Rhodoligotrophos appendicifer: one gene and its partner. The protein of the gene in region 2 binds, or shares a complex with, the protein of the main gene of each other region. Links are inferred from orthologs where the notes say so. Each region holds a gene or a part of one and is shown on either strand. Other genes may lie near its edges.

Evidence for each region.
Region 1: the proteins of FKM97_RS11970 (region 2) and dnaG are in contact, whole or in part, in a crystal structure (PDB 2R6A), measured with the Geobacillus stearothermophilus proteins. The link is inferred for Rhodoligotrophos appendicifer from one-to-one orthologs. Residues at the interface, in WP_033016901.1 of Geobacillus stearothermophilus: Ser13, Glu15, Ala16, Gln18, Glu91, Leu92, Asp94, Ala95, Val96, Pro97, Thr98, Ala99, Ala100, Asn101, Tyr104, Tyr105, Ile108; in WP_049624496.1 of Geobacillus stearothermophilus: Lys456, Leu457, Leu458, Pro459, Ala460, Asn463, Ala464, Leu467, Leu535, Leu536, Ile537, Ala538, Gln544, Glu545, Asp548, Tyr549, His552.

What each region holds. Positions count from the first base shown.
Region 1 is NZ_VHKL01000004.1:467,517-481,894, forward strand. The notes cover bases 1-2,987. They hold dnaG (DNA primase), read right to left. Parts: upstream 2,491-2,987; coding sequence 511-2,490; downstream 1-510. Other genes in these bases: rpoD (RNA polymerase sigma factor RpoD), read right to left, coding at 1-338; FKM97_RS11675 (hypothetical protein), read right to left, coding at 2,650-2,987. Also shown: more of FKM97_RS11675, read right to left, coding at 2,988-3,162; FKM97_RS11680 (hypothetical protein), read right to left, coding at 3,561-4,307; FKM97_RS11685 (GatB/YqeY domain-containing protein), read right to left, coding at 4,478-4,939; carA (glutamine-hydrolyzing carbamoyl-phosphate synthase small subunit), read left to right, coding at 5,150-6,385; FKM97_RS11695 (GNAT family N-acetyltransferase), read right to left, coding at 6,434-6,883; FKM97_RS11700 (hypothetical protein), read left to right, coding at 7,202-7,450; carB (carbamoyl-phosphate synthase large subunit), read left to right, coding at 7,872-11,141; transcription elongation factor GreA, read left to right, coding at 11,285-11,764; FKM97_RS11715 (hypothetical protein), read right to left, coding at 11,808-12,086; FKM97_RS11720 (Lrp/AsnC family transcriptional regulator), read right to left, coding at 12,212-12,688; trxB (thioredoxin-disulfide reductase), read left to right, coding at 12,868-13,842; FKM97_RS11730 (LysR family transcriptional regulator), read left to right, coding at 13,922-14,378. UniProt on the Escherichia coli protein: RNA polymerase that catalyzes the synthesis of short RNA molecules used as primers for DNA polymerase during DNA replication.
Region 2 is NZ_VHKL01000005.1:25,280-39,640, forward strand. What follows is about bases 9,293-12,262. They hold FKM97_RS11970 (replicative DNA helicase), read right to left. Parts: upstream 11,546-12,262; coding sequence 10,040-11,545; downstream 9,293-10,039. Other genes in these bases: alr (alanine racemase), read right to left, coding at 9,293-10,027; FKM97_RS11975 (cyclopropane fatty acid synthase), read right to left, coding at 11,747-12,262. Outside these bases: FKM97_RS11925 (indolepyruvate ferredoxin oxidoreductase family protein), read left to right, coding at 1-1,527; FKM97_RS11930 (SDR family NAD(P)-dependent oxidoreductase), read right to left, coding at 1,637-2,386; purF (amidophosphoribosyltransferase), read right to left, coding at 2,404-3,891; FKM97_RS11940 (CvpA family protein), read right to left, coding at 3,934-4,608; DNA repair protein RadA, read right to left, coding at 4,701-6,113; FKM97_RS11950 (zinc-binding alcohol dehydrogenase family protein), read right to left, coding at 6,194-7,216; FKM97_RS11955 (ABC transporter ATP-binding protein), read right to left, coding at 7,222-7,998; FKM97_RS11960 (MlaE family ABC transporter permease), read right to left, coding at 8,012-8,731; more of alr, read right to left, coding at 8,855-9,292; more of FKM97_RS11975, read right to left, coding at 12,263-13,003; rplI (50S ribosomal protein L9), read right to left, coding at 13,153-13,746; FKM97_RS11985 (DUF2232 domain-containing protein), read right to left, coding at 13,768-14,361. UniProt on the Escherichia coli protein: The main replicative DNA helicase, it participates in initiation and elongation during chromosome replication. Travels ahead of the DNA replisome, separating dsDNA into templates for DNA synthesis.

The DNA of each region.
Region 1 (14,378 bases), on a different replicon or contig from region 2:
CGCTCCATCGGCTCCGAGGCGGCGCGCTCACGCTTCACCGGCAAGGCGGGCTGCTCGGGCCGGTCGACTTCCTCTGCGCCCTCTTCCGTTTCCTCTTCGCTCTCTACGACATTGATGCCCATCTCGGAGAGCATGGACATGATGTCTTCGATTTGCTCTGACGAAACCTCTTCGGAGGGGAGGACTTCATTGAGTTCTTCATAAGTGACGTAGCCGCGCTGCTTCGCGAGCTTGATCATCCGCTTGACGCCGGCATCCGACATGTCCAGCAGCGGACCATCCTGGTTCTCAGGAGCAGCTTCCTGGACTTCCGTTTCTTCTGCCGCGTTGGTGCTCATTCCGCGCGTCTCCGCCGACCTGTTTTGCATCCGCAAGACGGATGCATAAAATGTTCCACATTCGAACCGGCCAGAAGCCGCATTCGTCGATTCGTCCACGCTCAGGAGTGTGCTACCCCTTGAGCGTTAACCGCGGCTTAAACATGCCGGCCCCGCCCCCCGGTTACGCCGGTCATCCAATCGTCCCGCGAGCCCGGCCTGAGGCATCCCCATATCCTTCGATCGAGGCTTCCTCACCGATGGTCGAGCGCAATTGCTCGCTCGCTTCGTTCAACCGCGCCAGCGACAAATCCGACGGATCTTCCGCAAATGCGCGCTCGGCGGCATCGAGTTCCTTCCGCAAACTTCCCGATTTGCGATGCAAAGCGATCATATGGAGCCACGCCAGCAATGTATCCTCGGCCGCGGCATCTGGAAACGCAAACCAGTCACTGCGATGCGTAAGTCCCGCTTGAAGTCGATCGAGGTCTTCTGCGTAACCTCTCGTCGTGAGGTGGTCGCGCAGCTTCCCACTGTCAAGGCCCTCCTCGAGAGCGGCGATATCTAGGATTTCGCGGCGGAGCCTGTCAAGAACCGGACTTGACAAATCGATCTCGGCGATCGCCTCGGGATTCTCTTCCAGCAGGAAGGGATGATTGATCAGCGTCAGGACGATCAGCCGCTCCCGGCGCTCGGGTGTGCCTTGTTCGAAGCTCTTGGCGCCGGCCAGGGCCTTGAGGGCGGGGCTGGCGCTCGCCTCCGTGAGCCAGGGGGGCGTCGCGGAAAATCCGCGCCCGCTGCGCTCCACGGTGCCGCCGGCATAGCGGGCCAGTGCGGGAACGGGCTGAGGAAACCGCCGCGGCGACCGCGCCGTGGGCCGCGCTGTCCAGCCTGAGCGCGCTTCCCGCTGCTTGTCCCGGAAGTGGTTGCGGTAATGGGCCTGCACTCGGGCATCTTCGATTCGCGCCACCGCGGCATCCAGTCTCGCGTCGAAATCGGCCTTCCGCTCCGGTGTGGTGAGATCGGCGGTTTCGCGCTCGCGCCGCCACAGCACCTCCGCAAGCCCGATCCGCGCCTCCATGGCGGCCTCCACCGCTTTCCGCCCCCCCGACCGCGCCAGATCGTCCGGATCCTGTCCTTCCGGCAGGAACACGAAGCTCACGGAATATCCCGGTTTCAGCTCGGGCAGCGCCGTATCCACGGCACGATAGGCGGCCTTGATGCCGGCCTCGTCGCCGTCGAAGCAGAGTGTCGGCTCGGCGGCAGCCTTCCACATGAGACGCAGTTGCTCCACCGTCAGCGCCGTCCCCATCGGCGCGACGACCGGCGTGATCCCCACCCCGCTGAGCGCGATGACGTCCATATAGCCTTCGACCGCCATGAGGGTGCCGCTCTCATAGGCGGGCGCCCGCGCCCGGTCGAGATTGTAGAGCATGGCGCCCTTGTGAAAGAGCGGGGTCTCCGGCGAGTTGAGGTATTTTGCCTGGACCTGCGCGCTCAGGGCCCGGCCGCCAAAGGCTACGACCCGGCCGCGGGCGTCGTTGATCGGGAACATGACCCGGTGGCGGAACCGGTCATAGGCGACCGGAATGTCGTCGCCGCCGATCACCAGCCCCCCCGCCATCATCAGCTCCAGGCTGACGCCCTTCTCTGCCAGATGGCTCCTAAGTGCCTGCCGGTCGTCGGGGGCATATCCCAGCCGGAACAGGCTTCGCTGCTGCGCCCCCACGCCGCGCCGGTCGAGATAGTCCCGCGCCTCGGCGCCGCCATTGCCTTTGAGCTGCGCCTCGAAGAATTGCGCGGCGATCTCCATCACCTCCACGAGCCCGGTGCGCTTTTCCTCCCGCCGCCGCTCCTCCGGCGAGTGCTCCGGCATCGGCAGCCCCGCCTCCCCGGCCAGCCGCTCCACGGCCTCGGGAAAGCTCAAGCCTTCTTTTTCGACGATGAACGTGAAGATGTCGCCCGAGGCTTTGCAGCCGAAACAATGGTAGCGGCCCTTGCGGTCATCCGCATGGAAGGACGGCGACTTCTCCTGGTGGAAGGGGCAGCAGGCCCAATAATCCCCGCGCGCCGGCATGCTCTTGCGCCGATCCCAGACGACCTTGCGGCCGACCACTTGGGAAATCGATACGCGCTGTCGGATCTCGTCGAGAAAGCTGTCAGAAAACCGCATGAACGACCCTGGAACCCAAGCCGAAGAGCTTAACGCCGAATCACCCCTCGAAGCGAATCGAAAAGCCTTTGGCCGGCGATCAATGACGCCGGCCCACGGTTTCGCGAGACGATCGGCTTGAGCAATGGGAACGAGCCCACGAGCCCGCCGCCATGCCTCTCACCCAACGAACTCTCCAGCCTGAGAATTCCCTGCCGGCCAGAAAGGGCTCGGCATCGATCGGTCCTCGATGCCGAGCTCGAGACCCTCGAAGAAGCCGGGCGATCCGACATTGGGAACCAGGGCTGAAGCCGATTGAGACGACCCTGCCTGCCACCCGTCATCCTGGGCAATCCAGGGATTGTCGACCTTTCGTTCATACTCGGAGAACGGCACGAAGACGCCGGAGGCATCCTCCTCCTTGAGCCACGCCGCGATGCGCCCGATAGCCTTCTCGTCGTCGGGAGACAATGGTCCATGATTTTGCCCTCCGACGAAGAGGGAAGGAGTGGCGAACTCAGCCTTATGGGTCTTTGCGGGCAGCCCCAACGTGTCCCTCAGAGTGGCATCCCCCTGGAACAGCGATGATTTCAGTTTGTCCATCTGTCCAGCGAACTTATCAAAATTATCCGCATTAACCCCCCTCTTGATGTCGCTGTTAATCGCTGCAATCAGCACATCGGTGGGGCCCATGGATTTCCCGAAAATTTCCCGTGCCTGTGGCGCTGACCAACCAGTTGCCTTTTCCAGCAAGCGGGGCCCATTACCCAATGAAGACCTCAAGGAGACGAGTGACTCGGACAAATAATCCCAGGAGCTGTTCGATTTTAGGTCGATCATAGAATGAGCATCCGGAACTTTCGATGCCCAATTACGAACTTTGTCTAAGTATGTTCCAAACTGTTCCGCATTATAACTCCCGAAATTAGTGTTTTGAACATTGCTTTTTGTAAACATTTTTCACCTACTATACATTTTGGTTGAATCAGTTCATAGGAACCATTCGTTTCAGGGGAGGCAAAGGCAAGCCAGTCGAAGGCTTCCAGGGGAAGACCTTCCTCGCCCAGGAAAATTGGGGCAAGCCCTTCCGCTCAGCCCATGATCATGTTGGCATCGGTCGCCGGAAAGGGCTGAACGGTCACGAGGTCTGGGGGAAGTTCGCCGGCACCGACCGCCCCGGCCGCACCCGGATGGGCCGCCGCCGCAGGGCCCGCTGCAAAACCTGCGCCTTTGGCCAGTGCCGCTTCCAGCAAGTTGGCCTCCTCCTCGTGACCGAGCCGACGCAAGTGCTCGGCCAGTGGCACGCCGCCGCCGATCCCCTGCCTCTGCGCCAGCCAGTCCAGGACCAATCGCGCCTTCGGCTCGCCTGTGCCATCATCGCTTTGGCGGACCAGATTTCTAGCCTGTGCAATCTGGGCATTGACGCCATATCCGTATTCGTTGGCGCTTATGGAGCTGAGCAGTTTGTCTGCATTCGTCTTGAAGCTGCTGAGTTCATCCTTCAGTGCCGCCAATTGGCTGGCTTGGGTGCTGGGGTCAGAGCCTGCAGTGAGTTTCAGATGAGCCTTTAGTTTTTCTGCCCCCGAGACGACCGGATGCACCATCAGATCGAAGTGGTTTTCGGCATTCTTAGCAGGGAGATCGCTGACTTTGACGAAAGAGTTCCTCCACTGCACAAACGACTTCTTGATGGGATCGACAGCGCTCTTGAAAAATAACTCGGCATCGGAAAGAGTTAAGCCGCCGGTTCCGACCTTTGTCAGAACTCCTGCGCCGTCATTATTTAATTTTGCAGTTAATTCTTGGGTTCGACCATAAAATTTTCCGGTATAACCCATGAACTCTGGGACATTGTAATTCGTATGTTCAAAGTGACCGACTGGAATAGAAGGCATGGCAATCTCGACAGCTTAAATTTGAGTTTCATTAATAAAATTTAAAGAGCAATAACTGCTTTCGTCTAATTCGTCGGGCATTATCCTGAGAATTATGTCCTTTCTTTGGACCTCTACTTCAAACGTTCCTTCGCGATTGCGCCGGCTTTGCCCATGTCCAGCGCCCCAGCATGGCGTTCCTTCAGCACGGCCATGACCCGGCCCATATCCTTGAGACCCGCCGCACCGAGCTCTGCGATCGCAGCCTCGACCGCCGCCCGCGCCTCGCCGTCGGACAGGGGCTTCGGCATGAATTCGCGAATGATCGCGATTTCGCCCCGCTCCTGCTCGGCCAGCTCCGCCCTGCCGGCTTGCTCGTACATCGTCACGGACTCCTCGCGCTGTTTGATCATCCGCGCCAGGATCTCCAGCACCTGCGCATCATCGACCTCGCCCTTGCCGTCGCCGCGATTCTGGATCATGCGGTCCTTGACCGCCGCATTGATCAGCCGCAGCGTCGACACGCGCAGTTTGTCCTGCGCCTTCATGGCGGTCTTCAGCGTCTCGTTCACCTGGTCCTTGATCGTTTCGCTCATGATCTCATCCTCTATGTCTATTCCCGTGACCGTCGCCGATCACCGCCGGCCTCGAATCGGCGACATCATACATTTTGCCGAGCGCGCGCCTATTGACCTCGCAGCCCGGGTTCCATAGGTAATCCCTCGACGCGCCGGCGCCGGATCGGCCGCGCCAAATCCGAACGCCCGTATGTCTCCCCGAATGCGGGCCTCCTAGGAGACGCAACCATGTCGATGCGCCCGTCCTCTGGCCCGGCTTCCCAGCCGGATGCCCCGTCCACATCTGCGCCCAAGACCAGCGACTGGGCGGTTCCCCGCCCCACCGCGCTGCTCGTCTTCGCCGATGGCATGGTGGTCCGCGGCTTCGGCGTGGGCGCGGAGGGCTCCGCCGTCGGCGAGGTCTGCTTCAATACGGCCATCACGGGCTACCAGGAAATCCTCACCGATCCCTCCTATGCCGGCCAGATCATTGCCTTCACCTTTCCCCATATTGGCAATGTGGGCACCAATGACGAGGATATCGAGACGTCCAATCTCGCCGCCTCCTCCGGCATCCGCGGCTGCATCATGCGCACCGCCATCACCGAGCCGTCCAACTATCGCTCCGGCCGCCACCTCGACCAGTGGCTGAAGGCGCGGGGCATCATCGGCATCAGCGGCATCGACACGCGCGCCTTGACGGCCCTCATCCGCGAGCGTGGCGCGGCGAACGCGGTCATCGCCCACAACGCCCGCGGCGAGTTTGACATCGAGGCCTTGCAGCGCGAGGCTGCCGCCTGGCCGGGCCTCGAGGGCATGGACCTCGTCCCCGACGTGACCTCGACCCAGCGTTACGATTGGGACGAAGGCCTTTGGACCTGGCCCGACGGCTTCGGTGCCGATGGCCCGACCCGGCATCATGTGGTCGCCATCGACTACGGTTTGAAGCGCAACATTCTGCGGTGTCTGACCAGTCAGGGCTGCCGGGTGACCGTTGTTCCCGCCACTACGGAGGCCGACGATATACTGGCGCTGTCCCCCGACGGTGTCTTCTTGTCCAACGGTCCGGGGGATCCGGCGGCGACCGGTGAATATGCGGTCCCTCAGATCAAGAAGCTGATCGACTCCGGCAAGCCGGTCTTCGGCATCTGCCTGGGCCACCAGATGCTGGCCCTTGCCGTCGGCGCCAAGACCCGCAAGATGCATCAGGGCCACCATGGGGCCAATCATCCGGTGAAGGACCACACCACGGGCAAGGTGGAGATCACCTCCATGAACCACGGCTTTAGCGTCGACCGCGACAGCCTGCCCGAGGGGATCGTCGAGACCCATGTTTCCCTCTTCGACGGCTCCAATTGCGGCATCGCCATGGAGGGCCGCCCGGTCTTCTCCGTGCAATATCATCCCGAGGCCTCTCCCGGCCCTCAGGACAGCCACTACCTCTTCAAGCGCTTCGTCGACTACATCGAGGCAGAGAAGACCTGAGTCTCGGGGGCATGGCTTCTGTCCGCCGGCCCCTGATCCCCACTCACCCTACAGCTTGATGTCGTACGTGACCCAGGGGGTCCGGCTTGCCACCCGGTCGTAAAGCCCTCTGGCGCGGTAATTGTCCTCTGCCGTGATCCAGCGCACGACCGAGCAGCCGCGATCGCGCCCTTTTTCAGCGATGGCACGGATAAGAAGATCGGCAGCACCTGTGCCGCGATGATCCGGGTCCACGAACAGGTCGTCCAGAAACAGGCCGGTCGTTGCCGTCAGCGGACGGGCGAATGACCTGAAATGAGCCAGGCCGATGGCCGGCGAATTTTCGTAAAATGCGAGCAATCCTGCCATTTCATGGGTCGACTCCATGAGCCAGGACCAGACCGTTGCACGCATCTCCGGTGTCTGATGCACTCGATAGAAAGTAGCATATCCAAGATACAGCTCCTCCCAACGCGCCCGGTCTCCCGGCTCGATGCCGCGTACGCTAAGCCCTTCCATTTGCTTCTCTTCTTTCGTTTTACTTGCACCGACTTCGCGAACCGCCCACCCGCGCTTCTGCACTTTAAGTCAACAAGAATCACGGCTCTGTGAGAAATTTTTTGGAACCTGTGGCCATGGTGAATGTTTCCTTAGCATGAGCGCTGCTGAGGGACGAAGGGCGATACGCCAAGGCAGCACGGACGATCAGCCTCTGGCCTGGCACGGAAAGTGAATGACAAATGAACGTGTCATTCAGGTTGGGTTACAAGCCAGTAGGGCAAGGTCTGGTTAACAATTACTTAAGACCGGGCGACCAAAAGGGCGCGGGAGAATAAGATGAACAAGCGGTTTATTATGGCGATGCTGGTGGCGACGGGCATGATCTCGGGCTTCGCGGCGGTGGTGATCCCCGATACCCAGGCGACCGCGCCGACCGTTGCGGCGACCCAGATCATCGAGAGCCAGCCGGCCGCAGCCGCTTCACAGCCGGTGCGCAGCGTGATCGCAATCAAGAATCAGGCATGGCCCCCGGCGGGACGCATCACGGTTGAGCCCTGCAGCGTGGCTCAGTGCCGCGACGTTTGAGACCGAGCGGTTTGGAAATGGCTCGACCTGCCTCTCCCCCTATCCCCCCTTGCGTCGGGTAGGGCCCTTTCCAGGAACCGCACGTAGAAAGCGCTCCGTCTTCACTGACGGGGCGCTTTCTCGTTTCTGCACGATGACTGCCGGATGAACGGGGAGTTCATGCCGGGTTTTGGAATCATGATGGATGCTGGCCACGCTGAACAAGTGTCGGGGTAGCCATCATGAACATGATCTTGTCTTTGGCGGTCTGGGCGACGGTCGCCGTCGTCGTCATTTCGGCAGTAGCAATCCTCGGACTTCCCACCTGAGGGCAGACGGCGAGCCGGGCCGTTTGGATGTCGTCGATTCTAAACTGGCCATGCTCCAATCGATGGTGTAGGAAGCCCCCCGATTGCCGCCGGTAAAGGGCGCCCCCTCCGACATGCCTAAACGACAAGACATCAAAAGCATCCTCATCATCGGTGCCGGCCCCATCATCATAGGCCAGGCCTGCGAGTTCGATTATTCCGGTACCCAGGCCGTCAAGGCTCTCAAGGACGAGGGCTACCGGATCATCCTGGTGAACTCGAATCCGGCCACGATCATGACTGATCCGGACCTCGCGGACGCCACCTATATCGAGCCCATCACCCCCGAGATTGTCGCCAAGATCATCGAGAAGGAGCGGCCGGACGCCCTCCTTCCCACCATGGGCGGCCAGACCGCGCTGAATACGGCGCTGTCTCTCCGCAAGATGGGCGTGCTCAAGAAATACAATGTCGAGATGATCGGCGCGACCGCCGACGCCATCGACAAGGCCGAGGATCGCGAGCTCTTCCGGGAAGCCATGACCAGGATCGGGCTGGAGACGCCGCGCTCTGAGCTCGCGCACTCCCTGCCCGAGGCTCTGCAGGCCCTGGAGATCATCGGTCTGCCGGCCATCATTCGCCCCTCCTTCACGCTCGGCGGCACCGGCGGGGGCATTGCCTATAATCGCGAGGAATATCTCGACATCGTCGAGCGCGGCATCGACGCCTCCCCCACCAATGAGATCCTGATCGAGGAATCGGTTCTCGGCTGGAAGGAATATGAGATGGAGGTCGTCCGCGATCGCGACGACAATTGCATCATCATCTGCTCCATCGAGAATATCGACCCCATGGGCGTGCACACGGGCGATTCGATCACGGTCGCCCCCGCCCTCACGCTCACCGACAAAGAATATCAGATCATGCGCAACGCCTCGATCGCGGTTCTGCGTGAGATCGGGGTCGAGACCGGGGGATCGAACGTCCAGTTCGCCGTCAACCCGGCCGATGGACGCCTCATTGTGATCGAGATGAACCCGCGCGTGTCGCGCTCTTCGGCGCTCGCCTCGAAGGCAACCGGTTTCCCCATCGCCAAAATCGCTGCCAAGCTCGCCGTGGGCTATACTTTGGACGAGCTCGACAATGACATCACCGGCGGTGCGACGCCGGCCTCCTTCGAGCCCACCATCGATTATGTCGTCACCAAGATCCCCCGCTTCGCCTTCGAGAAGTTTCCGGGCGCCGAGCCCCTGCTGACCACGTCGATGAAATCCGTCGGCGAGGCCATGGCCATCGGCCGCACCTTCCAGGAGTCTCTGCAGAAGGCCCTGCGCTCCATGGAGACCGGCCTCTCCGGCTTGAACGAGATCGAGATCGAAGGCATCGGCCAGGGCGACGACAAGAACGCCATTCGCGCCGCCCTCGGTCGCCCCACCCCGGATCGGCTCATCAAGGTCGCCCAGGCCCTGCGCCTCGGCGTGCCGCACGAACAGATCCACGCCTCCTATCCGATCGATCCCTGGTTCATCGCCCAGATCCACGAGATCGTGCAGATGGAGGAGAAGATCCGGTCCCAGGGCCTGCCGCAGGACGCCTTCAATCTGCGCCGCATCAAGGCCATGGGCTTTTCCGACACGCGTCTGGCCGAGTTGGTCGGCGCCACCGAGGCCGAGATCCGCACCCACCGCCATGGCTTGGGGGTCCATCCCGTCTACAAGCGCATCGACACCTGTGCGGCCGAATTCGCATCGCCCACCGCCTACATGTATTCCACCTACGAGACCGGCCTTCCCGGCGATGATGGCGACGAGGCCGCGCCCTCCTCGAGGGAGAAGGTGATCATTCTCGGCGGCGGCCCCAACCGCATCGGCCAGGGCATCGAATTCGATTATTGCTGCTGCCACGCCGCCTTTGCCTTGGGTGAGATCGGCCTCGAATCGATCATGATCAACTGCAACCCGGAAACCGTGTCCACCGACTACGACACCTCCGACCGGCTCTATTTCGAACCGCTGACCGCCGAGGACGTGCTGGAGATCATCCGCGTCGAAAATCAGTCGGGCCGCGTCAAGGGCGTGATCGTGCAGTTTGGCGGCCAGACGCCCCTGAAGCTGGCGAGCGCGTTGGAGGAGGCCAATGTGCCCATCCTCGGCACCTCCCCGGATGCCATTGATCTCGCCGAGGACCGCGACCGCTTCAGCGCCCTGGTCCAGAAGCTGGGCCTGCGCCAGCCGCGCAATGGCATCGCCTCCTCGGCCGAGGGTGCCCGCCGCATCGTCGAGGAGATCGGCTATCCCGTGGTCATTCGCCCCTCTTACGTGCTGGGCGGCAGGGCCATGGAGATCGTCCATGAGCCGGCCCAGCTGGAACGCTACATGACCGAGGCGGTCGTCGTCTCCGGCGACAGCCCCGTTCTCATCGACAGCTATCTCCGCGACGCCATCGAGATCGACGTGGACGCGCTGTGTGACGGCACCGACGTCTTCGTCTGCGGGATCATGGAGCATATCGAGGAGGCGGGCATCCATTCCGGCGACTCCGCATGCTCCTTGCCGCCCCATTCCATCGGCCCCGACACCATCGCCGAGCTCGAGGTCCAGACCCGGGCGCTTGCGAGAGCCCTTGATGTCGTGGGCCTGATGAACATTCAGTTCGCCATCAAGGATGGTGAGATCTATCTGCTCGAGGTCAACCCCCGGGCGAGCCGTACCGTCCCCTTCGTGGCCAAGGTGATCGGCATTCCCATTGCCAAGATCGCCGCGAAGCTGATGGCGGGGGCGAAGCTGAAGGATTTCTACCTCAAGGCCCCGGTCTATGATCATGTGGCCATCAAGGAGGCCGTCTTCCCCTTCGCGCGCTTCCCCGGTGTCGACACGGTCCTCGGGCCGGAAATGCGCTCCACCGGTGAAGTGATGGGCCTTGATTTCGATTACGGCACGGCCTTCGCCAAGAGCCAGCTCGGCTCGGGCACGACCGTGCCGACCTCGGGCACGGTATTCGTGTCGGTCCGCGACGAGGACAAGCCTCGGATCCTCTCCGCCATTCGCAAGCTGCGCGATCTCGGCTTCTCGATCATCGCGACAGGCGGAACCCAACGCTACTTCATGGAAAACAGCATCGACTGTGAAAAGATCAACAAGGTTCTCGAGGGCCGGCCTCACATTGTCGATGCCATGAAGAACGGCCGCGTGGCTCTTGTCTTCAACACGACCGAAGGCACCAAGGCGCTATCCGACTCGCGCTCGATCCGCGGGGCCGCCCTTTATCACAAGATCCCTTACTATACGACGCTTGCAGGCGCGATCGCTGCAACCGAGGGGATTGCGGCTTATAAGGCGGGCACGCTTGAAGTGCGGCCGCTTCAAGATTATGTTGCCGCGAGCAGGCAGCACACTGACGCTTGAGGTGGGCTGGAGAGCTTTGTTGCACCGTCTTGCGAATTTGCGCATAGTTGGTGCTTAAGCTCCTCATTTCCTCAAATCACCGATTGAGAAGCAAGGTGGCGACAGCGTCGCACCGAACAGGTTTGAAGTGACGGACGATGATGATGGACAAGGTTCCGATGACCGCGAATGGCCACGCAGCGCTGCTTGATGAGGTCAAGCATCTGAAAACGGTCGAGCGCCCGCGAATCATCCTGGCCATCCAGGAAGCGCGTGCGCACGGCGACCTTTCGGAGAATGCCGAATATCACGCCGCCAAGGAGCAGCAGGCCTATATGGAGGCGCGTGTCGCGGAGCTTGAGGACAAGCTTTCGCGCGCTGAGATCATCGACGTCTCGAAGCTCTCCGGCGACACGGTGAAGTTCGGGGCCATCGTCACGGTGGTCGACGAGGACACCGATGAGGAGGCTGCCTACCAGATCGTCGGCGAGTTCGAGGCCGACGTGAAGCAGGGCCGCATCTCCATCACCTCCCCGATTGCGCGTGCGCTCATCGGCAAGGGCGTCGGCGACACCGTCGAGGTGAACACTCCCGGTGGCGGCAAGTCCTATGAGATCCTCAAGGTAAGCTACAACGGCAACTGAGCCGTCTTGCTCGGTCTCCTCGATCAGGCTGCCGCGATGGCCTCTACCATACGTGCAGCGCGGCCTGGTCGACCGTCGGCTTCGGCTCGGCGGCTGCTGTACAGGCATCCAGATCGCAGTCGAGCGGCTCTGGCTTGGGCGGCGGCGCCAGATCCGCCGGCTCGTCGCCGCGTTTGAATGCAGCCGCCGCCGCCATCTTTTTCAAGCAATCCGCAATCGTCGAGCGCAGCCCTTGGGCTGACTTCGCCGCTGCCGCATTGGTCCTCTGCAGCGTCTGGATGAGATTGAGGTTCTGCAAGAGGGCATCCGTTGGCTTTGCCATGGCCGTTCCTTGACGATTCTATGATCAGGACCGAATCCCCAGTCTTGGATCGGCTGGCGGAGCCTCTGACCGCCTTGCGGCCTAAATCGGGCTGAACCTGGGCTCAAAGATGCAGGGTGCAGAGGTCAGGCTTTTGTGATCGGCACCCCGGGCTCATATTTCGTCACCCCGAGCACGAGCCGGGTTTTGACGCTGGCGACATTCGGCAAAGCCGTGAGGTCCCCGACAAAGGCTTGGATGTCCTGCACATGCGGGGCCACGCATTTCAGGAGGAAGTCGCTCTCCCCGGAGACCATGTAGGACTCGCGCACGATCTCTGAGGCCGCCACGGTATCGCCGAAGGCCTGCAGATCGGCTTCGGCTTGGCTGTGCAGCCCGACCATGGCGAACATGGTGACTTCGAAGCCCAGCGCCTCGGCGGAGAGGATGGCGCGGTAGCCGGTGATGTAGCCGGCCTCTTCCAGGGCCCGCACCCGCCGCAGGCAGGGGGGAGCGGAAATGCCCACCCGGCCTGCGAGCTCGATATTCGTCATCCGTCCGTCATCCTGCAATTCTAGCAGAATGCGGAGATCGACCTTGTCGAGCTTGCCCTTCCGGCCCATGTGACCCCTCGGGCGATTCGCCCCGCTGTCGATTGGCCGCTTTATAGGCAGCTTGGGGCCCCTGCGCTATCCCTAAGCAGCTCTGCGCGGCCGAGCACGGCGTTCACCCTAGGCGGTGATCGTCCCTGGACAGGACCTCTGGCGCAGCTTACATCTCGGAGCCTAGGGAGCACGCTGCTATGACTATGACGCATGCTAAATTGGTCATTCTGGGCTCGGGCCCGGCCGGGTACACGGCTGCCATCTATGCTGCCCGCGCAATGCTGGAACCAATTCTCATTCAGGGGATTCAGCCTGGGGGTCAGTTGACCATAACGACCGATGTCGAGAATTATCCGGGCTTCGCCGATGTGATCCAGGGACCTTGGTTGATGGAGCAGATGCAGCGTCAGGCGGAGCATGTGGGCACCCGCATCGTCTCCGACCACATCATGCGCGTCGACCTCTCCCGGCGCCCCTTCGAGCTGGAGGGCGATTCCGGCCACCTCTATCGTGCCGACAGCCTGATCATCGCCACCGGCGCCCAGGCCCGCTGGCTCGGCCTTCCCAGCGAGGAGGTGTTCAAGGGCTTCGGTGTATCGGCCTGCGCGACCTGTGACGGCTTCTTCTTCCGGGGCCGCAAGGTGGTCGTTATTGGCGGTGGCAATACTGCCGTAGAGGAGGCTCTCTTCCTCACGAATTTCGCCTCCGAAGTCATCCTCGTCCACCGCCGCGACAGCTTGCGCGCCGAGCGCATCCTGCAGAACCGGCTGGCCGACAATGCGAAGATTACCCTGCGCTGGAACGCCGAGCTCGAGGAAGTGCTGGGCACCGAGAACCCGCGCGGCGTGAGCGGCGTGCGCCTGCGCGATGTGAACACGGGTGAGACCGAGGACGTGACCTGCGACGGCGTGTTCATCGCCATTGGCCACCAACCGGCGACCGAGCTCTTCCGGGGCCAGGTTCAGCTGCGTCCCTCGGGCTATATCGAGACGCGGCCCGGCACCACGAAGACGAACATCCCCGGCGTTTTTGCTGCCGGCGACGTCACCGACGAGACCTATCGCCAGGCCGTGACGGCGGCGGGCCTTGGGTGCATGGCGGCCTTGGATGCCGAACATTTCCTCGCCGCCGTCGGCGAGGCCGAGCCATATGCCGAGGCCGCCGCGGAGTAGGCCGGCACAACAAGAAGATGGGCGCATGAAACTGCATGATCTGCCTGCCACCACCGATATCCCGGCCTCCGCCCGTCCCATGGACTGGGACAAGCTCCGCATCTTCCACGCCGTAGCCGATGCCGGTAGCTTCACTCATGCGGGACGCGACCTGGGACTGTCCCAATCCGCAGTCAGCCGGCAGATCAGCGCTCTTGAGGCCGATCTGCGGGTGCCGCTCTTTCATCGCCATGCGCGGGGCCTGATCCTCACCGAGCAGGGCGAGCTGCTGTACCGCACCGCCCATGAGGTCTTCACCAAGCTTGCTGCCGCCCAGACGCGGCTCATGGACTCCAAGGACAAGCCCTCGGGTCATCTGCGCCTCACCACGACCGTCGGCTTGGGTTCTGTCTGGCTCACGCCCCGGATCGGCGAGTTCATGGAGCTCTATCCTGAGATCAGCGTCGAACTCATGCTCGACGATCGGGAACTCGACCTCGGAATGCGCGAGGCCGACATCGCCATACGTATGCGCAGGCCGGTGCAGCCCGATCTGA
Region 2 (14,361 bases):
GTCGAAACGGATTTCGGCCGCAAACGTCAGATTGACCAGTCCTCCTGCAATAAGGATTATTCTTGTGTGAATGGCTTCTGCCCGAGCTTCGTGACAATCGAAGGCGGCCAGTTGATACGCGGGCAGAAGCGCAAGGCAGGTGAGGGTGCCCTGTTCGAGGCACTTCCCGAACCCCCGCAGCCTTCGCTGGATAAGCCTTGGGGCATTCTGATTACTGGGATCGGCGGCACTGGCGTCGTGACCATCGGTCAGATCCTGGGGATGGCGGCCTACCTGGAAGGCAAAGGGGCCGGCATCATTGACATGGCGGGTCTTGCACAGAAGAACGGTGCAGTGGTCACGCATATGAAGATCGCTCGGAACCCTGATGAGATCGCGTCGATCAGGCTGGCTGCAGGCGGGGCTGACCTTCTCTTGGGATGCGATCTGGTGACCTCCGCCTCAGAGAAGAACTTGGCGGCCTTGGCGAAGGGTAAGTCGAACGCGGTCGTGAACAATCACGAAACCATGCCGGCCCAGTTCACGCGCAATCCTGATTTCCGTTTGCCCGGCGAAGATCTGGAGATCGCCATTGCTGCCCGAACTGGCCGCGACCTCTGCCACTTCGTCGATGCGACGTCCATTGCCACTGAGCTGCTTGGCGACTCGATTGCCAGCAACATGTTCACCTTGGGATATGCCTATCAGAAAGGCTTGATACCCTTGGGTGCAGACGCCATTGAAAGGGCGATCGATCTTAACGGAGCAGCTGTTGCCATGAACACTCAAGCCTTCCTTTGGGGGAGGCGCGCGGCGCATAACTTGCCGGCCGTGGAGCGGATAACGCAGGCTGAAGACAAGATGGCTCCCCCGCCGGCGAGAGGCGTCGATGAGATTATGGGGCGTCGAGCTCAATTCTTGGTCGCCTATCAAGATGCGGCTTATGCTGAGCGATACAAGGCGCTGGTAACCAAAGTGCGTCGCGCAGAAGCCAGAGTCATGCCCGGCTCCGAAGCACTATCGGAAGCTGTCGCCCGGTATTTCTTTAAGCTCATGGCCTACAAGGATGAGTATGAAGTTGCCCGTCTTTATACCGACGGCACCTTTGAGCATGAAGTGAAGAAAAGGTTCGAGGGCGACTTCTCTATCCATTTCCATATGGCGCCGCCGCTGCTTGCCAAACGCGATCCCTCTACGGGGCATCTGAAGAAGCAGCAACTGGGACCCTGGATGATGCATGCCTTTCGCCTCTTGGCCAAGTTTAAGAGGCTGCGCGGAACACCTTTGGACATCTTCGGCTACTCCTCGGAGCGGAAGATGGAGCGCGGCTTGATCGCACAATATGAGGGGCTGGTTCAGGAGCTCTTGGATGGCTTAACACCCGAACTATATGGTTTAGCCGTCGAAATCGCTTCGATTCCAGAGCATATTCGCGGTTACGGCCATGTTAAGGAGCAACACTTGGATACCGCAAAAGCCAACGAGGCTATGCTTCTTGCTCAGTTCCGTTCAGGCAAGCCATCCATTATTAGACAGGCGGCTGAATAGGCTTGATCGCTGCAATCAGCAGTCCGTGGTCCGCGGCAGCTTGCGAGGAGAGACAGAGGTCCTGCTTCGTCGGCAGGGGATGATCTTGCTGGGCTAACGTGCCTCGAGCCTAAAGCCCGTTTATCTCACGGCTTGGCCGAAGGACAAGCCGCCCATCGACAAAATCCCATATCGCTCCATTCTCGACCGCTTGGTTGAGCAGAATGGGCAGTTGCTCTGCCACGTCGCTGGGACTTGCCAGGTTTTCTTTGTTCTCTCCGGGCATTGCTTGCGCTCGCATGGCGGTACGCACTGGCCCTGGATTCAACAAGCTTACCCTTAGAGAGGTGCTCGCCACCTCGTGGGCGTATGTCTTGACCAAGGCTTCAAGGGCTGCCTTGGTCGTTGAGTAGACACCCCAATAGGGGTGCAAATTACGCGCTGCTCCCGAAGTCATGAAAACGGCGCGTCCCGCATCGGACTGACGCAAAAGGACGTCGAGCGAACGAATGAGGCGCCAATTCGCCGTCACGTTGACAGCAAAGGTGTCGTCCCATTCCTTGGGCTTCAAATGACCCAGTGGGGTGAGCCGCCCGAGTGCTCCCGCATTGCCGATCAGGATATCGAGTTTTCCCCATCGCTCGTATATGGATGCACCGAGCCTATCCAGCGCGTCGAAGTCTGTGATGTTCACTGGAACTAAGGTCGCTTGGCCGCCCATCGCCTGAATTTCGTCGTCGAGTTCTTCCAGGCCACCGACGGTGCGGGCCAGTGCGATGACATGCGCCCCCTCTCGCGCCAGGACCTTTGCCATGGCATAGCCAATACCGCGGGAGGCACCTGTCACCAGCGCGACGCGATTTTCGTATGGAAGGCCCATAAAATGCGTCGTTAGTGTCAGGAGGCTTCGGCAAGAAGCGACAGCTGACGGGCGGCACCGCCAATTCCGAGATCAGTGAGGGGAGTGGGATAGTCGCCGGTAAAGCAATGATCCGTAAATTGCGGGCGATGCTTATCCCGCCCTTTTTCACCGAGCGCCCGGTAGATGCCGTCAACGGAGAGAAACGCAAGGCTATCCACGCCGATGAAGGTCCGCATCTCCTCGAGCGTATGAGTGGCAGCCAGCAGAGCATCCTGTTCTGGTGTATCGATGCCATAGAAGTCTGGATACTTGATCGGCGGACTGGCCACGCGCATGTGAACCTCCCGCGCTCCGGCCTCGTACATCATCTGTACGATTTTGACCGAAGTTGTTCCTCTGACGATCGAATCGTCCACCAGGACAATGCGCTTTCCTTCGATCACCGACCGATTTGCATTGTGCTTGAGCTTGACACCCAGAGAGCGGATTTGTTGCGTCGGCTCAATGAAGGTGCGTCCGACATAATGATTTCGGATGATTCCAAGTTCGAAGGGTATGCCAGATTGTTCGGAGAAACCGAGTGCGGCCGGAACCCCCGAGTCCGGAACAGGAATAACGACATCAGCATCGACCATCGACTCGATGGCCAGTTCATGGCCGAGAGATTTGCGGACTTTGTAGACGGAACGCCCTCCCAAGACACTGTCCGGCCTTGAGAAATAAATATACTCGAAGATGCAGGGCCGAGCCTGCATGCGAGGGAAGGGGCGCAGGCTTTCAATGCCGTCTTTGGTAATGACGACCACCTCGCCGTTCTCGATCTCCCGGATGAAGCGGGCGCCGATAATGTCAAAAGCGCACGTTTCCGAAGCAAGAATAGGAGCGCCATTGAGTTCGCCGAGGACCAAAGGACGAATGCCCAGTGGGTCGCGAGCGCCGATCAGCTTCTTATTGGTCATCGCAACAAGGGAGTAAGCGCCCTCTATGGCCCGCAGCGAATCGATGAAGCGCTCAATGAATCTCGGCTTTCTCGACTGCGCCACCAGATGAAGAATGACCTCGGTATCAGATGTCGATTGGCAAATGGCTCCGTTTCGGATCAATTCCTCTCGCAAGGTCAGGGCGTTGGTCAGATTGCCGTTATGGCAGACCGCAAAGCCGCCCGCTGCCAGATCGGCAAAGAGCGGCTGTACGTTTCGGAGGACGGTGTCCCCGAATGTCGCATAGCGGACATGCCCTACGGCGGAATCTCCCTGGAGACGCTGCATCATGGCGGGAGACGAAAAATGGTCTCCAACCAGTCCCATTCGCCTTTCGGAATGAAAGCGAACGCCGTCGAAGGAGACGATCCCGGCAGCCTCTTGGCCACGATGTTGAAGCGCGTGCAGTCCGAGAGCCGTGAGCGCTGCAGCATCTGGATGACCGAGGATGCCGAAAACCCCACACTCCTCCCTCAAGGTATCACCGTCGAAATCGGTGTCGTCCTGGACGCCAGTTGCGTTCGCGCCGGCCTCGCCGCCCATGTGATTCGCCACCATACCCATCTCCTGCACTGGACTTGAGGACTAATTGTTGCCGCTGCTTGTAGAGTTTCCGTCATTTAGCAACTGATCAATGCCCTGCCGTTCTGGATTTTCGTAGCCGTCCTCTTCGTCTCCATCCGCTCCCGGAGTGGTCGGCTCATCCTCTCCCGTCGTTCCAGCCCCTGGGGCCTCGCCGGGCTTTGCATTAATATAGGTCTTCCCGAGCAGAGTTTCAGCGACGTCGGGGGGTAAAAACGAAATAACAAAGGTGCTGGTCTGTTCGATGACGGGGAGGGTCGCCGCGTTGCGGACCCAATCAGGTCGCCGCTCGACGGGGACGAGCCAGATGAAAAAGATATAGGCGACCACCACGAGCAACAAGCCTCGTGCCATGCCGAAGACGAAGCCAAGAGTTCGATCGAGCGCCCCCACACCCGAATCAAGAATCCAGTCTGAAATTTTGATGGTGATGATCGAGATGATGATCAGCACGATGACGAAGGTGCCCGCAACCAGGGCGATGTCGGCGACGTAGTCAGGTTGGATATAAGACCGGGCGGTTTCTCGAAAGCCGGTATATGCCAGGAAGGCTGCGAGTGCGGCGCCGGCCCATGAAAGGATCGACAAGACCTCGCGCGTGAATCCGCGCATTAGCGCCAACAGTCCCGAGATGAGCATAATGCCTATCAGGATGACGTCCAACATCGAGAACGGCATTTAGATCGAGCTCCACAGCAGACTGTCGCGAGGCGCGCGGACTATAAATTGGTTTTGCGGTGCTGTCACATCATTGACACCGACACCATCCGTCATGAGGTCGCGGCCACAGTGGCTCTGACCAGTTTATTCCGTTCGAAGGACTGGACCCAACGGACGAGTTCGATGAGACTCTTCGGAGTATGGATCGACATGGAACTGTTCTTCTTAACCTCACTGATGGCTCCAGGAGGAACGACGGCAGTTTTAAAGCCGAGTTTCGCTGCTTCCTTCAATCGCGCTTCTCCTTGTGCCACGGAGCGGAGCGATCCGGAGAGGGAAATCTCACCAAACAAAACACATTCGGGTGGAAGAGGGCAGCCTGTGAACGATGAAACCAATGCGGCGGCCACTGCAATGTCAGCGGCAGGTTCACGAACACGCAGGCCGCCTGCCACATTGAGATAGACATCGTACCCACCCAAGCTGACGCCGCAATGTGTATCCAGCACGGCCAGGGTCATGGCAAGCCTGCTGCCGTCCCATCCGACCACGGCCCGGCGCGCCGTCCCAAGCGTCGAGGGAGAGACCAGCGTCTGAACCTCGACCAAAAGCGGCCTGGTGCCCTCGATCCCGGCGAAAACCGCGGCACCCGGTGTGGCGGTATCCCGATCGCCCAGGAACAGCCCCGAGGGATTCTCGACCTCCGCGAGACCGCTATCGGCCATTTCGAAGACACCGATTTCGTCCGTGGGACCGAACCGATTTTTGACGGCCCGCAGAATGCGAAATCGGTGGCCTCTGTCGCCCTCAAAATACAGAACCGCATCCACCATGTGCTCGATAAGCCTGGGTCCGGCGATCTGGCCATCTTTTGTTACATGGCCGATCATCAGGATTGTCGTCCCTTTGGTTTTGGCAAAACGCACTAAAGCTTCAGCTCCGGCGCGCAGCTGGGACACGCTGCCGGGGGCGGACTCGATTTCCGGGGACCAGATTGTCTGGACGGAATCAATGGCGACGATTGCTGGCGGCGGTCCCTCGCTCAGGGTCGCAAGGATGTCGTTTAAGTTGGTTTCAGCCGCGAGGAGAACGGGAGCATCACTGAGTCCAAGCCGCTCCGCTCGCAACCGGACCTGGGCCACAGCCTCCTCTCCCGAGACATACACAACCCGTTCACCCTTCAATGCGTGACGCGCGAGCGCCTGCAAGATGAGGGTGGATTTTCCGATGCCTGGATCGCCTCCGATCAAAACCGCTGAACCTGGGACCAACCCGCCTCCGGTCACTCTGTCCAATTCAGCGATGCCGGAGAGGAGGCGGGGTGGGGTAGGGGTGGTGCCCTTCAGCCCGACAAGTTCGATGCTGCGCCCTCTGGCGCGCGGCCGGACACCGCTGCCGAGAGGTGCTGCTGTGCCCTCCTCAACAATGGTATTCCAGCCACCACAATTGTCACATCGCCCCACCCAGCGTGGCGTGACCGCTCCGCAGGCTTGACAGACGAATGTGGAACTTGGCTTGGCCAAACCGGCTGCTCCAATGCAAAAATCCAGACAGGTGGATGAGCGCGCTCACTGGACGCGCGAACTCCGGTGGCAAAATGAGTTCAACCCTCAAAGCCTTCCACGACGACCTTTCCGATCATGCGGCCACCTTCGACAAGTTCATGAGCTTTCCGCAGATTGGCGGCGTTGATCGGGCCGAGAGTGGTTGTCAGGGTGGTCCTGACCTCCCCTTGATCTATGGCTTTGGCCAGATCCGTTAAAATGCGGTTCTGCTCAGCGATGTCGGGAGTGCTGAACTGCGCGCGAGTGAACATGTACTCCCAAGCGAGGGTCACGCTCTTGGATTGATAGAGCGCCGCATTGATAGGTTTTTCGTTCGCCACAATGAAGCAAACGACGCCTTGAGGTGTCGCAAGCTCTGCGGTGATCGGAAAATAATCATCCGTCGATGAGGCACACAGAATGCTGTCCACACAATCGAAGCCAAGGGCTCTGACTGAGACGGCAAGATCCTTGTGATTTGCTATAAAATCGGCTCCGAGATCCTGGCACCATTGGCGGGTCTCAGGCCTGGATGCCGTGGCGATGACGGTCAATCCCGCCTGCTTGGCAAGTTGTATGGCGATCGATCCGACGCCACCTGCGCCGCCAATGATGAGCAGGCTGCGTCCCGAATTATCCTCGGGCTGCCGGGAAAGACCCATGCGATCGTGCAACGCCTCTGCAGCCGTCAGAGCGGTCAGCGGCAAAGCTGCGGCCTCAGCGAAACTGAGACGGGTCGGGCACGGCCCAACGATACGCTCATCAACGGGCACATACTGCGCGTTACTGCCGTTTCGTGTTATGTCACCGGCAAAAAAGACCCTGTCTCCCACCTTGAATAGAGTGGTCTCGGCTCCGACTCGCTCTACGGTCCCCGCACCGTCGAAGCCCAGGATGCGAGGCTGCTCCAGGCGCTCTTGAACTCGAAAACGCCGGACCTTCGTATCGACGGGATTGACGGAAATGGCTTCCACCCTGACGAGCAGGTCCCGAGCTCGTAACGCCGGTATCGGAAGTTCAACATCGACTAGACAATTTAGATCTGTGATCGGCGCAGATTGGAATACGCCGACAGCCTTCATCGTTCTCATGGTCTCAGAACATCCATTTTGATTGGCCCCTCGGCACGGCCGTGGATAAACTGTTCCACATATGGGTTTCCGCTCCTGTCGATATCAGCCGCGATCCCATGCCAGATGATCCGGCCTTTGTAGATCATGGCAATATCGTCTGCGATTTTGCGGGCTGAAGCCATGTCATGCGTAATAGAGATGGCCGTGGCACCTAATCTTTTGACACAGTCTCGAATGAGATCGTTGATGACGTCCGCCATGATGGGATCCAGCCCCGTCGTTGGCTCGTCGAAGAAGATGACCTCGGGATCGGCAGCAATGGCACGGGCAAGCCCGACGCGCTTCTGCATGCCTCCTGAAAGTTCCGCGGGCGACAATTCCCCGACTTCAGCCCCGAGCCCGACTTGCGCGAGTTTTTCGAACGCGATCTCTCGTGCCTTCGCCCGCTGCACCTGTTTGCCTTGAATGAGACCGAAAGCGACGTTCTCCCAGACGGTTAAACTATCGAAAAGAGCCGCACCTTGGAACAGCATGCCGAACTTTCGCAGCATCTCCTCTCGGTCAGCTCCACTGTTCCCGATGATCTCTTTGCCGTTGACGTGGATCGATCCCTCATCTGGCCGGATGAGCCCCAGAATGCACTTCAGGGTGACGGATTTTCCGCTGCCGGATCCGCCGATAACCACGAGGGATTTACCGCGGTAAACCGACAGATCGACGCCATCGAGCACGGTCTTCCGCCCGAAGCTCTTTCGCACGCCCGAGAGTGCGATGTGAGGAATTGAGGTCATGGGTTCTTTAAAATCACGAGAAGATCAGCGATGTCATGATGTAGTTAACCGCAAGGATAAGGATGGAGGCCGACACCACGGCGTTTGTTGTGGCCCGACCCACGCCCTGAGCACCACCTTTGCTGTAGTAACCGTGGTAGCATCCCATGAGTGCGATGACGAACCCAAAAACTGCAGCTTTAGCGAGCCCGGATGCCACGTCGCCAAATTCGAGAAAGTCGATCGTGCTCTTCACATAGGACGCCGAATTGAAGCCAAGGCTGCGAGTGCCCACCACGTAGCCGCCTAGGATTCCTATCGTGTCCGCGATGGCCACCAGGATCGGCAGTGTGATGACGCCGGCAATGATCCGTGGCGCCACGAGGTATTTGAAGGGATTGGTAGAGAGTGTCGTCAGGGCGTCGATTTGCTCGGTAACGCGCATGGTCCCGAGCTCGGCAGCGATGGCCGCGCTGACGCGGCCCGCAACAATGAGTCCCGCCAGGACGGGTCCAAGCTCTCGAACAATGCCCAGGGCCACGATCTGGGCCACAATGCTCTCAGCGTTGAAGCGACTGCCGCCGACATAGATCTGCAGGGCAAGGGCGGCGCCGGTGAAGAATGCCGTGAGCCCGACCACGAAAAGTGAATTGTAGCCGATACGGAGCATCTGCTCCAGATCCTGGCGAAGGAAGTATGGCGGCGTGAAAACGTGAAATAACGAGTTCCACAGGAAGATTGAAAGACGGCCCACTTCCTCGCAGAAGTGTAGGGCAATCCGACCGATACTGGCGAGGAAGTTCAAAGGCGGGCCTTTCCGTCAGCAGTCCCTCGGCATGGTCACCCTGCGAATGCAGTTTGGAACAGCCGTGGTCCCTTAGCTCGAATCGTGCGGTGAATATATGCGAGCAAACCGTGAACCTAAAGCGGTGAGAATCTCATAAGGAATAGTTCCGGCCCACCGAGCCAGATCATCAATCGTTATGTGGGACCCTATCAGTTCGGCCCTTCCCCCGCGACGAGCAAATTCTGGCGGCACATCTGTGACATCCACGGTGATCATGTCCATGGAAATCCGGCCGATCACAGGAGCGAACTGACCGCCGACGAACACATGTGCCCGCTCGGCACGACTCGTTCCGCCGAGCGAACGAAAAAAACCATCAGCATACCCGACGCTGATAACTGCGATGTTTGAGTTCCGTTCCGCCTTCCACGTCGCGCTGTAGCCGATTGTCTCACCCGCCGGCACTTCGCGGACGCCTAATATAGTTCCATAGAGGCTGATGACTGGCTTCATGGGGTTTGCACGTTCAGCGAGCGGATTTCCCCCGTAAAGGGCGATGCCGGGTCTCACCAGATCGTAATGAAAATCTGAAACATTCAAGGTTCCGGCCGAGTTTGCCAGGCTGCACTGCGCTTGCGGCAAAAGGGCTCGAAGGCGATCAAAAGTCTCGATTTGCGCCCGATTCATGGCGGCGTTCGGCGTGTCGCCACAGGCAAGATGGCTGATGATCAGCGTGATGCGAAACGCGCAAAGCTCCTTACGGCTGGCGGCTAGGCACTCAACCTGCTTCTCATTGAGACCCAGTCGATTAATACCGGTGTCCACGTGAATACCCGCGGGAAGCCGGCGATCCTCCGAATGGCAAAACTTGGCCCATTCCGAAATTTCGTCGATCGACGAAAGCACGGGACGCAACGAATAGGCAGCCAAAAAGCTGGATGTTCCAGGCAGCAGACCATTGAGTACATAGATGGTAGCGTCCGGAAGTACCTGCCGCAGCCGCGCTCCCTCCACTGGCAGGGCAACGAAGAATGTCTTGCACCCTGCAGACCACAGGGCGGTTCCGGCCTCGACTAACCCGATCCCATAGGCCTCTGCCTTGACGGCGGCGGCGCATTCCACAGGTTTGGCCAGCGCTGCAAGATATCGGTAGTTGGACTGTAGGGCGCGGAGATCAACCATCATGGTTGCCCCGGCGAGTTCCGGCGTCAGGTCAACACTGGCGCAGCTTGGCACTTGGGAAATCGTATCAATGTCGCTCATATGCGCGATCAATCACTCAAATCGTTCAGGGAGATAGTCTTCGGCGATCAAATTCTGAAATCTTGTCAAGCTCGCGTCGAAATGAAGCTGAATTGTGCCAGTAGGCCCGTGACGTTGTTTTCCAATAATGACCTCCGCCCGGCCGGTTATTCTGTTCATCTCATCCTGCCACTCAAAATGCTCGGGAGTGTTGGGCTTAGGTTCCTTTCGCTGAAGATAATATTCCTCGCGGAACACGAACGCGACCACGTCGGCGTCTTGCTCGATTGACCCAGATTCGCGGAGATCTGCAAGCTGTGGGCGCTTGTCGTCACGTTGCTCCACCTGTCTCGAGAGCTGTGATAGCGCCATAACGGGGACGTCCAGCTCCTTCGCGAGCGCCTTCAGTCCTGTCGTTATCTCCGAGACTTCCTGAACGCGACCCTCGCTGGAGCGCTTTGCCGAACCAGTCAGCAATTGCAGGTAATCTACGACGATGAGCCCGAGCCCACGCTGTCGCTTCAGTCGCCTTGCTCGGGCTGCGAGCTGCGCGATCGTCAGTCCACCCGTATCGTCAATATAAAGCGGGAGCGACTGCATCTCCTGGCTAACGATACTTAAGCGGCGGAATTCATCCTCGGTAATCTTGCCCCGTCTAATCCGCTCCGACGAAATACCGGCTTGCTCGGAGAGAATACGAGTTGCGAGCTGTTCAGCCGACATTTCCAGGGAGAAGAACGCGACCAGTCCCCCATCCTGAACCTTCAAGGATCCATCCGGGCTCTGCTCGGCGCGATAGTTTCGCGCGACGTGATAAGCAATATTCGTTGCTAGAGCAGTCTTTCCCATAGCGGGTCGCCCAGCCAGAATGATGAGGTCGGACCGCTGCAATCCACCCATCTTGGCGTCAATGTCCGTGAGCCCACAGGAAACTCCCGAAAGCCCGCCATCACGAGCATAGGCGGCTGCAGCCATGTCAATCGCTTGGGTGAGCGCTTCGCTAAAGCCTCGGAAGCCCTTGCCATAGCGTCCCGTCTCCGCCAGGGCATAAAGGCCTTGCTCAGCCTCTTCGATAAGCGTGCGTGGGGCGACATCGACGGGTGCGTCATAGGCATTGCCTACGATATCGGTGCCGATCTCGATGAGCCGACGACGCACGGCCAGATCGAAAATCGTTCGCCCATATTCCTGTGCATTGATGACAGTGGTCGCTGATCCCGCAAGACGGGCCAAATAGGCCGGGCCGCCAATTTCCGAAAGAGCCTGATCGCGGTCGAAAAACGTCTTCAGAGTGACAGGGGACGCGAGCTTACCCGCACGGACCAGACGAAAGGCAGCCTCGAAAATGCGCGCATGAACCGGCTCGAAAAAATGCTCAGGCTTCAGAAAATCGGAAATCCGTTCACAGGCTTCGTTGTTGACCAGGATTGCCCCCAGCAAAGCCTGTTCCGCCTCCAGATTAAAAGGGACTGAACGATAATCAGGCGTTGCCTTGACGGCCTGATGCTCAAATTTCACGAAGTTTGCTGCTGTCTCCATGGCCAGTTGTTACCCTGTCGCGGTCGGGCTTTGTCTACCAAACGTTAAAGCCTGACCTCCCATGCACGCTATCCACAGCAGCAGGTGGCAGGACCGCAACAATCCTCTTTTAATCACCCGACAGATGATTTCACGCGAGCAATCGCTCCGAATCCGGTGACGATATCACTGCTCAGCTGATTCGTCCCTGGACGCCTGTGATCACTCTGCCGGCACTGAAACCAGTTGCGGCGAACGGCTTTCGAGCCGGCGGAGCCGGTCTTCCTCCTGAACGATATAGTCCCGCGTTATGGGCAGCGCGTGCTGACTTTTCGTGAACTGGATTTGGAAATTGTTCATGCCCTGAAAGCGAAAGGCAGTCTCGGATGCGGCAAGGTAAAACTCCCACATTCTACAAAAACGCTCGTCATAAATAGCTTTGGCCCGATCCCAGTTCGTAATGAACCGATGCCGCCATTCCCGCAGCGTATCGGCATAGTGAAGCCTCAGGATCTCGATATCGGTGATGTAGAGGAGCGACTTCTCAATTACGGGAGTGACTTCCGAGAGGGCGGGGATCGCGCCTCCGGGAAAGATGTGCTTGGCGATCCAAGGGTTTGTGGCGCCTGGCCCGTCCGACCTGTTTATGGAATGAAGCACGGCGACACCATCATCGGTCAGGAGATTTCTCACGGTAGTGAAAAATTCACTGTAATGGCCAGCGCCTACATGCTCGAACATTCCAACCGAAACGATTCGATCGAACTTGCCATTGAGGGTGCGGTAGTCTCGCAGCAGAAACTGGACACGTTCGCCCAAGCCGCGACACGCGGCTCGCTCATTTGAGATCTTGTGCTGTTCTTCGGAGAGCGTGACCCCTGTCACATTTACATTGGCCACTTCGGCCAGGTAGATTCCGAGGCCACCCCAACCCGAGCCAATATCCAGCACGCGTTGCCCCGGTTGGAGGTCCAACTTAGCGGCCAGATGTCTTTTCTTGGCGAGTTGAGCATCCTCTAATGTGCTGTCTGCGTGTTCAAAATACGCACAGGAGTATTGGCGGTCGCGATCGAGGAACAGGTCGTACATTGCACCATCGAGGTCGTAATGGTGAGCGATGTTCTTCCGAGCACGCCAAATGGGATTGTGTTGGTGCCACTTTCGCAATCGATAGCGAAGATTCCCCCAAACCTTCAGCCACCTTGGATAGGGCATGCGCTCCATGTTGGACAGCAAGACTTCTAGAAAGTCATAGATGGTCCCCTGTTCAAAGCTCAGGGAACCATCCATGTACACTTCGCCGAGATGGAGTTCGGGATTGAAGGCGAGCTTCCGGTATACGGAGGGGTCGGAAATCCGGGCGACGATCGGAACTCCTGTTGCGTCTCCGAACCGATGCGTGTTCCCCGAGGCGTCGATCACAGTCAGTGTCCCGTGACGGACAATGTGACTAAAAATTCGCTTCAGTACCGACAGCACTTCAAGCTCCTTCTCCAACAGTACTGATGATCTCAGATCATCAGTAAGTCGGACCCGCTATGTGCTCACCCTTTCATGAATTTAACTACCCAAATGATCAGTGGCAATGGTCTGGAAGAGGAACAGTTAAGTGCTTTGAGCAACGCTCCTCATTCTTCTCCGACGTCACCTCTGTTGAGGATCTCCAGAACCTCGTCATCGAGCTCACCGTCGAACTGCGCCGCCTCGAGAGCCGCCTCACGCTCGTCCATGGGAATAGACAAATCTTCTCCCCTTGCTTGGGATTCCGCCTCATCTGTCGAACGGGCAATATTGAGCGTGATCGTGACCGGAACTTCAGGATGCAACGCGATCCTAACTTGTGTGAGGCCGATGCTTTTGATGGGCTGCTCAAGGACAACTTGGTTGCGGACGACCTCGGTACCCGTTTCTTCGCTCACCACCTGCGCAATGTCACGAGTGCTGACCGATCCATAGAGCTGGCCCGATTCACCAGCCTGGCGGATAATCACAAAGCTTTGGCCGTTGACCTTTTCAGCCTGTGCCTCGGCACTGGCTTTCCGCTCGTCATTGCGCTTCAGAAGGGCTTCCCGCTGACTTTCGAACCGAACCTTGTTGGACTCGCTGGCACGCAGGGCTTTTCCGCTGGGAAGAAGGAAGTTGCGTGCATAACCATCTTTGACTCTGACGACATCGCCCATGGCACCGAGCTTTTCGACGCGTTCTAGAAGAATGACATGCATGTGAGGGGACTCCTTTGATGTTTATCGACGAATGATGGGACCGTTGGATGGGCCTGGACGACCGGCAAGCGTATTGGCCAGTCCGACGCCGGACAGCGCGAGCAAAACAATCCAATTGAAGATCAGCAAGGCTGCGTAAAGCGCGCCGAGCAACAGGGGGCGGCTCGTGAAGCCGAGGGTTTTCGAATGGATCACCGCGAGCCCCAGCACAGCAAATGCCGCAAGCGAGACTGCGAGGAAAATATTGCCAAGCAAGCCGACTGTCCCGGGGACAAAGGAAGCCGCCATTGCTGCAAAGGGAGCGATGGCCATACTCCGAGGGAAGGCCAAGCTGCTGAACGGCGCCCAGGGCCGTAGCGCACGTCCCGACAAGGCGACGATCCTCACGGCGAGAAACAGATTGATGAGGGATGAGAGCATCCAAAGCAGCGCTGAGACAGCCGGCAGCATCCAGACGAACATTTCGATGAACCCATCAAGGTTCAGATCGCCGGTAGTCTTGAGCTGTTCTTGCAGACCGGGTTGCGTAGAGAACATCCGTGTGACGGCCTCGCGCAGGACGGCTCTAAAGCTCTCTGCATCGGGTCCGAGCAGGATGACGGCCGTGGTGGCGAT